DNA from 4 places in the Psychromonas sp. MME2 genome. Region 1 is predicted to be linked to each of the others. Evidence: predicted binding sites of a transcription regulator. Region 1 holds the regulator's gene; each other region holds the start of a gene.
What was found. The regulator sigma-54, encoded in region 1, starts transcription at its own class of promoters, with help from an activator protein. The targets are predictions, from matches to a motif close to GTTGGCACGNNNNTNGNNT.

Region 1 (3,197 bases):
TAATTTCATGCTAATCCCAACTAGTTATTGACTCTGTCCTATGTTAACTACTCTGATTGTAGTAATTTAAACAAGGCTTCGTCTGAATCTGCCGTTCTCAATTGACGCAGAAATGGTTTATCTAATAATTTTTTGCTAATTTCAGAGAGTGCAACTAGGTACTCTTGGCATTTATCTTCAGGAACAAAAATAGCAAATAAAAGGTCGACATTATTACCATCGTAAGCATCGTAATCAATGGCTGTATCACATTGTAAAAAAACGGCTGTAGCGGGCAACGATGTATCAATTTTTACATGTGGGATTGCAATGCCGCTTCCGACCCCCGTTGACCCTATTTTTTCACGCGCAATTAAATCGTTAAATAACGTTTGTGCGTCAATGCCTAGTTTTTCAGCCGCGATATGGCTAATTTTTTCTAGTGCGCCTTTTTTACTTGTACAGTTTACCTTGCTGAAAACGGAGTCTTGAGTTAATAAAGTCGATATTTTCATATTATATATTCTGTTTACGATCCATAAAATTAGCGCGCAATTCTAGCAGGTTCTTCTTGAATGACTATTAACAAATAGTCATTTTTTAATCTTAATCAAGTCTATAGCAACTGTTTACGCTGATTTGATGGCGGTATACCTAATGATTCTCTATATTTTGCAATGGTTCTACGTGCGACTTTAATACCTTGCTCTTCGAGTAACTGAGTTATTTTATTATCACTTAAAGGTTTATTTGGTGATTCTGCTGTTACTAGCTTCTTGATTAATGCGCGAATGGCTGTCGATGAACACTCTCCACCACTTTCAGTGGCGACATGGCTAGAAAAGAAAAATTTGAGCTCATAAATCCCTCTAGGGGTGTGCATAAACTTCTGCGTAGTCACCCGAGAAATCGTTGATTCATGCATTTCAACCTCTAGTGCTACATCATTTAACACCATCGGTTTCATTGCTTCATCACCATACTCGAAAAAAGCTTGCTGTTGTTGGACGATACAATTGGAAACCTTTAGCAGTGTCTCATTTCGACTCTCTAAGCTTTTAATGAACCATTTAGCTTCTTGTAAGTGACCTTTAATAAATTGTGAATCTGTTTTACTGATATTAGATTTACATAAATCGGCATATTGCTGATTAATCGATAAGTGTGGATTGCAATCAGGGTTTAAAGAAACACGCCACTGCCCTGCAATTTTTTTAACGTAAACATCGGGTACGATATATTGTGCTTTACTCTCTTCGAGTTGATTGCCAGGACGAGGCTCTAGACTCTGAATAAGGCGCATTACTTCACCTAATTCACTCTCTTTTAGTTTAGTTTTTCTTGCTAATGTTCGGTAATCTCGATTAGCCAGTAAATCCATATGCAAATCAAGAATCATTAATGCTTCGCTGCGCCATTGTGTTTGTTCTGACAGATGTTTTAGTTGTATTTGCAAACACTCTTGTGTGGACCGAGCTGCCACACCAAGCGGATCAAAATGTTGGATACGTTTTAGTACCGCTTCCACTTCATCTAACTCTAGATCCGTTAGTTCATCATTTAAACTTTCTAAGATATCTCTGCAGCTAGTGGTTAAATAGCCGGATTCATCAATGGAATCGATAATTGCGGTAGCAATGAGCTGGTCTGTATCTGTAAATGGCGTCAACTGCATCTGCCAGATTAAGTGGTCTTGTAATGTATCTGAAGATTCGCCTTGATAGACAGTATCTTCACCTTCATAATTGACTGTGCCAGAGGAGACTGACGTTGTTGGTGGTGCAGTGAATGACTCTTCCCAGCTATTTTCAATAGGCAAATCATCGGAGAACTCCTGTTGAGTTAACGCCTCCGATGTGTCCATGTCGCTACTATCTTTTTGTTCGCTACTTACCTCTGCAATACCACTTTCATCGTCTTGTTGAAGTAGCGGATTTTCATCCAGCACATTTTGAATTTCTTGCTGTAAATCAAGTGTAGAGAGTTGTAATAATTTAATAGCTTGTTGTAATTGAGGGGTCATAGCAAGCTGCTGACCCATTTTCAATTGTAAACCCTGTTTTATCAAAGTATCTCTTCCTCTTACGCAAATAAGGTGATTAATTAAAGTCTAAACTCTTCACCCAAGTAGACCTGTTTTACATGGTCATTCTCTAATATTTCTTGCTGTGTGCCAACTGCAATAATTTCACCATGACTAACAATGTACGAGTGTTGGCAGACATCTAAGGTTTCTCGAACGTTATGGTCGGTAATTAATACGCCCAAACCGCGGTCACGCAACTGCTGAATAATATTTTTTATGTCGATAACTGAAATGGGATCCACACCGGCAAAGGGTTCATCTAGTAATATGAATTTTGGCTCTGTAGCAAGCGCTCGGGCTATCTCTACCCTGCGACGCTCACCACCGGATAAGCTCATCCCTTTGCTGTGGCGAATGTGGGTGATATGAAACTCTTGTAATAGGGTCTCTAGCTTATCTTCGCGCTGTGCTGCCGTTAACTCTTTACGAATTTGTAAAATGCCCATGATATTTTCGCTTACCGTTAAACGACGAAATATAGAGGCCTCCTGAGGGAGGTAACCGATCCCTTTTTGTGCTCGAATATGCATGGGATGATGAGAAATATCTTCATCATCAATGGTTATTTTACCTTCATCTTGTTTTACTAAACCCACCACCATGTAAAAAGAGGTTGTTTTACCCGCGCCGTTAGGGCCAAGTAAACCGACAATTTCACCTGTTTTCACGGTTAAGCTAACACCATTAACTACCGTGCGACCTTTGTAGCTTTTCACTAAACCTTGTGCAATTAATTCTGCCATTCTATCTATTCTTCTTTTTCTATGGTTTTGTCGTCCGAGGTCGATGTGTTTTTATTTTCAAATTGTGCGGGTAAAAATACCGTGTTAACACGATCAGTTGCAGCTTGACCCGTGCTCACCGTTAACTCTTCATTATTGATGGAGTACACGATTTTTTCACCATTAACTTCACTATCTAGTTGTTTTACTTGAGCATTGTCCTGTAGCGTGATGGTGCTTTCTGCTAGATCATAGCGAATGGTGTTGGCTTGGGCATCAAAGGGTTTGCCATCATCTTGTGTTTGATAAAATGTCGCTAAATTGCCTTCTGCTATCATTATTTCTTGGTTTGCTTTTTCACCACGAATGACCGTTAGTTTGTCTGCGGTAATTTTGATCGTTCCCTGAGT
Region 2 (3,197 bases), 360 kb from region 1:
TAGATCCCCCTCTGCGATAATTTCACTGTGATAATCAATATCTAAAGCGGGATCTATCCCTAAAGCACGCGTTAAATAACTCACTTCTGAAGAAACAACGCGGCGATGATCCTGGGTTAATTGTACTAATTGATTATCTGAAATACGCAAAATACGGGTATCACCGCAGTGCAATAAATGGGCTGTATTAGATTTAATGATGAGGGTGCTAAAAGTCGCAATGTAGCCTTTATCTTTTTCATAACGATAGGGGCTATTAGCTGTTTGTGCATATAACCAATGATTGATTGATTTAATGACTTTCTGAGCCGATGTGTTAACAGACCAAGAATCAGAGGTACAATAATAATCTGCTAAAAAACTTGCCACAGCGGTATCGCTGGCTATTTGACTAACATGACTTGAACTGATCCCGTCAGCCATAGCCAGCACAACACCTTTGCTACTTAATAAAGGTTCGTTAGGGATAACATATCCCATTGCATCTTGATTGATTTTTTTAATACCTTTATCGGTTGCTTGACCAATGCTGACAGCTAACGCTTGCTCCATCAATTATCTCCTACCTTTATTACCCGAATGAGATTTTCACCGTGGGATCTGCCCATGTTTTATAGTGTGCCCTAAATAAAAAGGCTCTAAAGTCTTATCACTTTAGAGCCTAAATAAGGCTGCCGATTAACAACAGCGATTAAGCAATTTTACGCACAGGTGATGTTTTAACATGGGTGAAATAAAGTGGTAAACCAACCAGTAACAAGCCACCGACAAGGTTACCTAATACGGTAGGAATTTCATTCCATAATAAGTAATCATAAACTGTAAAGTCTCCCCCCATGATCATAGAGAAAGGGAATAAAAACATATTAACAATTGAATGCTCAAACCCCATGAAGAAGAACAGCATAACAGGCATCCACATGGCGGCCATTTTAGCCCCAGCACTGGTGGAAATCATTGCTCCAACAACCCCCATGGAGACCATCCAGTTACATAACATACCGCGAATAAAAATCGTTATCCAACCACCTAGACCATGTTCTTGATAGCCTAATGTTCTAGCTTCACCAATACTACTTACTTTAGCAGCTAAAGCGCCGCCATCCGTAGAGTAACCATAGGTTAGAATAAACGAGATGAAAAAGGCGGTGGTTAAAGCACCAGCAAAGTTACCAATAAAAACAAGCCCCCAGTTACGAAGCACGCCAGCAGCGGTAACACCTGGACGTTTATCAAATAACGCTAATGGAGCCAGCGTAAATACTCCCGTTAACAGATCAAATTTCATCAAATAAAGCATAATAAAACCGACTGGAAACAGACAAGCACCTAAAATAGGACTCCCTGTTTTTGTTGCCACGGTTATCGCAAACACAGCGGCTAAACCTAAAATGGCCCCCGCCATAAATGCACGTATAAGGGTGTCTTTCGTCGACATGTATACTTTTTGTTCACCAGAATCAACCATTTTGGTGACAAATTCACTCGGTTCTATATATGACATAATACATCCTCTGTATATTGGTTTAAAATTATTTATGCATGCCCTAGATCACGCTATTAACAGATTAGCAACATACATACCAATAAATTAAAATGACATAAGCAATTGATTTTTAATGGCAATATTTTGTTCGATAAGTAAATGATATTTTTACAAGCACCATAACAGTGCTGAAAATGCAGTTTCGCACTAAATTGGGTTAAGTTTTTAACAAAAATTTAACCTGCGGTTAACTTAAAAAGGTGCACCGCATCAACCAAAGGGAGTGCCACACCATGTATCGTGGCAATCAATACATCTAATTAAGCAAATGGCATAGTTTTCGCTTATTACAAATTTCTTTAATGTAAAAGAGCCCCATGCACAGGTAAGTGCATAATCAATAAAAATGAGGTGAATGATGTCTGATTTAACAAATCTACTGTTAGAGGCAAAATCAAATAAAGGCTTATCCTTTACGGATCTCGGGGATGCGCTAGGCAGAAGTGAAGTATGGACCGCTTCACTTATCTATGGCCAAGCCAGTGCATCAATTGAAGAAGCGCAAGCTTTACTTTCCATACTAGAAATTGATTTATCATGGACTAAAGCGCTTACGCAATATCCAGTTAAAGGGCTCATTGATACCGTACCAACTGACCCCTTAATTTATCGCTTCTATGAAATTATGCAAGTTTACGGACTCCCGCTTAAAGATGTTATTCAAGAAAAATTTGGGGATGGTATCATGAGTGCAATAGATTTCACTCTTAGCGTCGATAAAGAAGAAAACCCTGCTGGCGATCGGGTCGTGATCACCATGAATGGTAAATTTTTAGGTTATAAAAAGTGGTAACAGTAATGCCATGAACTAGAGGTAACAATAGCCATTATTCATAATGGCTATTGTTGCTTTATATCTCATTTTAATAAACCAGATCAAATACTATACCCAAATATAGTTATACTAATGAATACGACTCTCCAATATTAAAAATAGACATTAGGCGAACAAGCACTAAATAATGAAGGTAATATGAAAAAAGTATTATGCTTTGCTTTATATATCATACTGTTATTTTTTTCTTTCCCCATATTTGCAAAACAAAAAATATTAATAATAGAAAGTTACCACAGTCAACACAGCTGGGACCAAAGCTATATTGAAGGCATAAAATCTGTACTTAATGATGACTTTGAACTTATCTATTTCCAAATAAATGGCAAACGAATAGCTAAATATCAGTATCAACAGCAAGCCAATTTAGCATGGGAATTTTTTGAGGAGAAACAACCTGATTTAGTTATATTAGGTGATGATATTGCACTACTCCATCTCGGTGAACGTTTAAATCAAACACAAACTCCGGTCATCTATTTGGGAATAAATAACAATCCTCGCAATTACAATATCTATCCCAGTGATAATATTTGTGGAGTGTTAGAACGACCACTCATTAAACGAGCTATTCCAACCATTGCTCAGGTACTTGCTAAAAAAGTAAATCGCGTCTTACTCCTATTTGATAACAGTACCACTTCTCACGTCATTTTAAATGAGGTCTTTGCGAACTCGACTAAGATAAAAGTATCATCGATAGAAGTAGAAATAAAACTTATCGGTAACTGGGAAATTTGGCAGGAGGAGATAAATAATGCAGATGAAAATAATTATGACGCACTATTTATTGGCACCTATCACACCCTTACTAAC
Region 3 (3,197 bases), on a different contig from region 1:
TGTGCCGCAGTTATGATTATTTAAGCACAGGTTATTACTGCTCTTTGATGGCTGAAGCCCGTGGTCATCGGGTTATTCCACGAGTGATGACGATTAATGATTTATCTCACGACCATTTCTTTAGTTTGCCACAAGCGGGATTAAATAAACTTTCCGATGAAGTTCATGAAATATCAATGAAGCTTTATTTTGGATTTTGTGACAATCCATTGCTGGAACGCCTTGCTCGTAAAATATTTGAACGTTTTTCAGTGCCAATTTTACAAGTTCGTTTGTTAAAAATTTCTGATAAATGGCAAGTGGATCTGATTGAACCTGCTGCGTTTCAGGATTTAACCGATTCAGAACAAGATTTATTTGCTAAATACCTTGAGGTGTTTTCACAAAAGGTCTGGCGTTTACCTAAACCCTCTAAACGTTATCGTTATGAAATAGCGATGTTGGTGGATGAAAATGAAAAAATGCCGCCATCGGATAAAGGTGCTTTAAAGCTATTTACCAAAGCGGCTAACCGTATCGGTATGGACTTAGTACAAATAGGTGCTCATGATCTCGGTCGTTTAGGTGAGTTTGATGGGTTGTTTATCCGTTCCACCACTAATATCAGTAATTTTACCTACCGTTTTGCTAAAACGGCGGAAAAACTGGGGTTAGTGGTCATGGATGATCCCGAATCTATTATGAAGTGTACGAATAAGGTGTTTTTAACTGAGTTATTGAATAAGCATAATGTACCCGTGCCAAAGAGCTTGATATTTAAAGCTTCTGATCAAAACTGGGTTGATAATGTTATTGATAGTATCGGATTACCTGTGGTGCTTAAAGTACCCGATGGTGCATTTTCACTCGGGGTTGTGAAAGTTAAGGATCGACAGACCTTAATCGAACAAGCTGAAAAAATATTCTTGCATAGTGCCCTTATTTTGGCGCAAGCCTTTATGCCTACCGACTATGATTGGCGTATTGGTGTGTTAAACCGCCAACCCATTTTTGCTTGCCGTTACTTTATGAGTCGTGGTCATTGGCAGATTTACCAACATCATCAAAGTGGTCGCGTTAGCAGTGGGGATTTTGATTGTGTAGATTTAAAAATGGTGCCACAAAATATAGTGGATGCAGCGGTTAAAGCTTCTAATTTAATCGGTGCTGGTTTGTATGGTGTCGATTTAAAAGAGATCGACGCTAAAGCTTACGTCATCGAAGTCAATGATAATCCGAGTATCGACCATGGTGTCGAGGATCTATTTTTAGGTGATTTAGTTTACGATCGTGTTATGACTGAATTTTTAAGAAGGATCCAGCTTCGCGGCTTGTAGTACATCAAGAGGTTGCGCTATTGATTATCCATCTTAATTGTTATGGTTAGCGCAACTCTTTTGTTAAAGTGTAAATCAGACCTACCGTACAAATTAATCTTTAATAGAAAGGTGCTTGTTGGTAGGGATGAGCCAGTCATCAATGTATCGATATTTTCGATTGTGCTCCTCTATGCCTAATTTGTACTCATCACCTAATTAGGCTAAGTGTCAGTAATTTTTACATTGTTATTTTTGTTTTTATAAAAATTCATTTCAAAACAATTACTTATTTTGTTGGTGTGATTTTTGCTATGCGCTTGGTGTATGTCAAACTTAATCCAAGGAACGGAAATGAAAAAAACAGTAATATTAGTGACAATGCTTTTCGCAGCAGGGAGTGCAAATGCGGGGGTAATCGATTTTAATAGCAATTCAGATTATAACTATTGGCAAACAGCTATCGTTTCTAATGGTTTTACCTTTACCGATGTTACAGGTCAGGGATCTCTTGGAACGGCAAGGAATCTTGATAGCGAAAGCGTTGATAATGGTAGCGTTCATTTAATGGACTGGGTTAATGGTGGGAGTTTATCCTCTGTTAAAATGGAACAAACAGATGGGGTACTTTTTGATTTGAATAGCTTTGATTTTACCAGTGGTTACTTAAATGGTGGAAATATTGCGTCAGAGTTATCTGTGAATGGTTTTGATGCCGGTGGGAATCTTATCGCAAACTCATTGTTTACCGTTGCTGATTATAACCAATTCTCATTTACTACGTTAAACCTATCACAGGCTTTTCAAGCGCTAAGTTATGTCGTATTTGATGCGCTAGGTTACCGTAACCGCGTTGGATATGATAATATTGTTGTCAATGAAAGCGTCCCTGTTCCAGAGCCTTCTACATTGTTAGTGCTTGGTCTTGGCTTAGCTGGCGTTGCTTTTTCAAGAAAGAAAAAGTCTCGTTAATCAAATTAAAAGTTAATCTAATTGATAAGTAATAGCTGCATTACATTTAATTGCAATGGACAGCTATTACTCGATCATACGCCTTGCTTTACTTCATTTTTCTTCAACAAGTTATGGTCACAATATTCGAATTTTCCTGTCAGTTTTTTTTACAGTTGTGAGTTATATATAAATTGGTTGTTTTGTAAGTGTTTGTTTTTGGTTGGTTATTTGTGGTTGGCATAAATTGTGCTTTATTAAAAATACCTTTTGTGGTTAATAGTAATAGGGAAATACTATGTTAAAAAATATTAAAATGCTTTCTACTGCTGTTGTAATTTCTACAGCGCTAATGGCGAACACAGCACAGGCCACGCTTATTGATTTGACGACAGCGACTACTTCAGGGGTCACGTCAATATCTAGTAATAATGCGTTGTTGAATGCAACCTCTTGGATGTCTGTTGACGTTACCGATGCGTTATCATTTGAGTGGTATTTTAAAGCAAATGATTATCTTCCTTATGATGATTATGGTTATTTTGGTTTAGATGGGGTAAAAACAACATTGGCTTCGGTGAGTAGTGTGGGTGATTATGGAAATTCAGGTTGGATGACTTATCAGTTTGACTCTGCTTTCACTGGCGCACTTACCTTTGGCGTGCAAAATGTTCTTGATAATGGTTTTAATAGTCAACTTACTGTGAAGAATGTGACTGTTCCAGAGCCTGCTACATTGGCTATTTTGGGGTTAGGTTTGGCTGGTTTGGGCTTTAGCCGTCGCAAACGTTCTGCCAAATAAAAATTTCATTTTTATAATTTGAAATGATGAACTTGAGTTTTTTAAGTTCATCATTTTTTGCTTTTCTGCGTTACTGAAGTAATACTAATCCGCATAAGTAGACGAGCTATTTTGCTGGTTAAAATAACTTACTTTTTTGTTGTAAGTTT
Region 4 (3,197 bases), on a different contig from region 1:
AAAGTTCCATCTTGAAGCGCAAGATTCAAGCCTCGCTCAATTCTGTCGGCAAGCTTCAGATTAGATTTATTAACAAAAAAATAGACGGGATAAGGATAGTAAAGAGCAATGTAGGGATCAACGGTAAGTGCTGGGAATCTCTTCTCTCTCTGAGATATTTCATGCCACGCTTCATTGACTCCTCTTGGGAAATAATCAAACCTTTTAGCATCCAACATGCTAAATAAATTTTCATATTCAGTGGTTCCGACTGTAGGTATGTTGTTAATTCTGAGAATATCCATATCAGCCCATTGATTACCAAAGCCCGCTTTATATTCTGCTATTAACTGATCAATTGATTCAATTTTAGCAAAATCAGGTAAACTCTGTTTTCTAATTATAGATATTCGATAACCGAGCAACCCCCTGAGAATCGGAATTTTAACAGCTAAAAATGTTGATTCTCTTTCTCGGTTTGTCGGCAAAAAAACTACATTTACTTTTTCCCCTTTAGCCAGAAAACGAAGGCCTCTGCTCTGTGGCATTTTTATGTCGAGAGGCGCAAGCGAATAAGGTCCGTCACTTTCTATTGTTTTATCCATGGCAAGTTTAAGCAGATTAATACGGTAGTCGTAACGCTCATCGGTTTGAAAATATTTTAAAGATAGCGGTTCAGAAAATACTATGGCGCTGAATAATGAGATTGTTATTAACAACAGAAATGTTTTTTTCACATTTACGCTTCCAGAGTTAATTTTTTACCCGCGATAACAGTAAAAAACATGTGCACCAATCTTATTTGACGACCTTATCAACAAACCTTTCACTTCACTATTAGATATCTTGATTACCTAAGACTCTCGATTAAAAAATGCATAAACTCTAGTATAAAAATACTCGTACAGATAACACGCAGAACCACTCCTTTCATTTTTATTAATAATCACACTATCTATTAATCATCTGCTAATCAAATGATTCTATAGTATTTTTGAAAAACTTTGATTTGTCGCAGATATAAATACGCTATCTATACCATCACTATCCTCTTATACCAGATTCATATAGACAAAATAAAAATGTTAAAGCGATTCGTTTCTGATTTGACAACATAGGCAATGATTCGCTCACGCCTATATTCACTATTTATGGATCGAGAACAGCAACAGTTATGGAGTAAATTAGCGTGGTAACTGGCACAGCAATAATCGCATTACTCTCTGCACCGTAATAACAAATCCTATAATTATCTATACATTAATATTCCAGCCTCTAATTGCAAGTGTCAGTTTTTTTTACACAGACGATTACCCACAACAACAAAAATAAAGTAAATCATTGATAAACAACGGCTTTATTATTTTGGCGTACTTTTTGCTTTTAAATGATTTTATATCAAAATTTTTATTTTAAGGAAGTAAACGTGAAAGGTATCACTAAAATAGTTATGCTCGCATCAGCATTTGCAATCAATACCGTACAAGCAAAACCAGTTACCATCAACTATACCGTAGACAATACCATGCTACATTTAGGTCTTTGTGCCAATACGGGATGTACTGACCTAACAAACCCTACTAATTTTTCTACCTTATTTTCCACAGGAGCAAACGTAAGTAACTGGCAAAATGCAGATTCATTTACGCTTGATTTAGCACCAGGAACCTATGAGTTTGGTTTTGTTGTTAATAATTTTGGTATCGGTAGTACAGGTAATCCAGCAGGTTTACTCGCGGAAATTTTATGGGATGGCAATATCAACGTCTCTTCAAGTGCTTGGGATGTTACAACGAATGGTGTTGATTTCGTTTCTGCTACTGAGTGGGCACGCAATGGAACCGGTATTTGGGGTAATAAACTTTTAGGTGAAATAAGCTCCGATGCAAAATGGTTATGGACTGAAAATAACTTCAGTGATAAAACAGAGAACATTGCAGCATTTAGAACATCAATTACCGTTCCTGCGCCAGCTACGTTAGGTATTCTTGGTCTAGGTCTGTTCGGTTTAGGTTTGTTACGTAAACGTAGCGCATAAAATCGCAGTAATGGCAGATAAAAATCCCGATATAGTCGGGATTTTTTATTTAACTTCACTAATAAAAATAAGCCATTAATTGAGCTAATACTTTTTGAAAATGTAACATTGTCTAAACTAACGAACGAGGACATCCATATCTTTGAGTAACGAACGAGGACATCCATATCTTTTCATTTATAAAAATATAATAGCCATTCTTTTTAAAAATAATCTTAATCAGCGCTTTGCTGTATTTAAATACTTAAATTCCCACACTTGATACTCAATTCAATCTGTTTAATCAAATTTTATTAAAATCAACGCACACCCCCCCCTTAACGCAGTGTTAATAGTTAATAAAAAATAAATGATGGGGAGTTAATGCAGCATACAACTTAGTTTGTTTTGCCCAGATACCCAACATCGGCCTGTATGCTCGGCAAATAATGTCAGCTCTTCAAGTGAGCCCACTGCACCATGGTAATCTTTACCAAAACTCACGGCTAAGGCTAACCACGTGTCACTCTCTAAACCAAGGGTACTTAATAAGCTTGGCAGTTGGCTCGAAATCACGCCGCGCTTATCCTCTCGAATCGCTCGCCCAGTCCAATCAACAAGCTCTAAATAATCGAGCAAGGCATAGGGAATACCTTCGTGGGGCGCATCACATTCTGCCGCTACAAAACCAAATAAGGGTTTACTGTTATCATGGCAATGCAACGCTTCATCGTGACTACATTTACTGTGGATACGCTCAAATATGGACGTAAATTCCGATGTTTCCACACTCTCTGACATTTTTGCCCGCACGGGGTTTAAATCAACATAAGCCATACAAGTTAATAGTGCTTTTTCATCAAGCAATGCTTGCGACTTAAAGCGCCCTTCCCAAAAGCGTCCTTTACAGTTATCTTCGGCGTTCGCTTTGCGGGCAATAAATTCATTTAACGCACGCATGAACCAAGAGATATCAAGCAGGCGATGACGCCATTTGCTGATTATCTCAAGCGCCACCTCTATTTGACCTGCGCAAGTCAGCTCCCCTTTGCGCCATCGCGAAACTATTTCTGAGCCGGAATAAAGTTGATACCAACGTCGGCAAACTTCTTCATCGCTACAGGCGCTAATCTCGGCTTCATTAGCATGTAAAACAAGGTGATAGTGATTAGACATAATCGAATAAGCGCAAACATCAATG

Region 2: a site for sigma-54 is predicted at 1,814-1,832, ahead of cynS (cyanase). Genes of this name have one in related genera too.
Region 3: a site for sigma-54 is predicted at 1,592-1,610, ahead of AB1A03_RS04315 (PEP-CTERM sorting domain-containing protein). Genes of this name have one in related genera too.
Region 4: a site for sigma-54 is predicted at 1,344-1,362, ahead of AB1A03_RS09000 (PEP-CTERM sorting domain-containing protein). Genes of this name have one in related genera too.

Annotation. Positions count from the first base shown of each region.
Region 1 covers NZ_JBEWXI010000012.1:202,086-205,282, forward strand. The annotation lists partial or broken gene rapZ (RNase adapter RapZ) at 1-9, opposite strand, end outside; gene ptsN (PTS IIA-like nitrogen regulatory protein PtsN) at 48-494, opposite strand; gene AB1A03_RS11220 (RNA polymerase factor sigma-54) at 596-2,044, opposite strand; gene lptB (LPS export ABC transporter ATP-binding protein) at 2,083-2,808, opposite strand; gene lptA (lipopolysaccharide transport periplasmic protein LptA) at 2,814-3,197, opposite strand, start outside.
Region 2 covers NZ_JBEWXI010000012.1:563,344-566,540, reverse strand. The annotation lists gene AB1A03_RS13205 (bifunctional protein-serine/threonine kinase/phosphatase) at 1-552, opposite strand, end outside; gene AB1A03_RS13200 (formate/nitrite transporter family protein) at 692-1,504, opposite strand; gene cynS (cyanase) at 1,905-2,339, shown strand; gene AB1A03_RS13190 (ABC transporter substrate-binding protein) at 2,520-3,197, shown strand, end outside.
Region 3 covers NZ_JBEWXI010000002.1:868,013-871,209, forward strand. The annotation lists gene AB1A03_RS04310 (RimK family ATP-grasp domain-containing protein) at 1-1,316, shown strand, start outside; gene AB1A03_RS04315 (PEP-CTERM sorting domain-containing protein) at 1,650-2,267, shown strand; gene AB1A03_RS04320 (PEP-CTERM sorting domain-containing protein) at 2,545-3,048, shown strand.
Region 4 covers NZ_JBEWXI010000010.1:107,382-110,578, reverse strand. The annotation lists gene AB1A03_RS09005 (transporter substrate-binding domain-containing protein) at 1-716, opposite strand, end outside; gene AB1A03_RS09000 (PEP-CTERM sorting domain-containing protein) at 1,406-2,017, shown strand; gene AB1A03_RS08995 (hypothetical protein) at 2,378-3,197, opposite strand, start outside.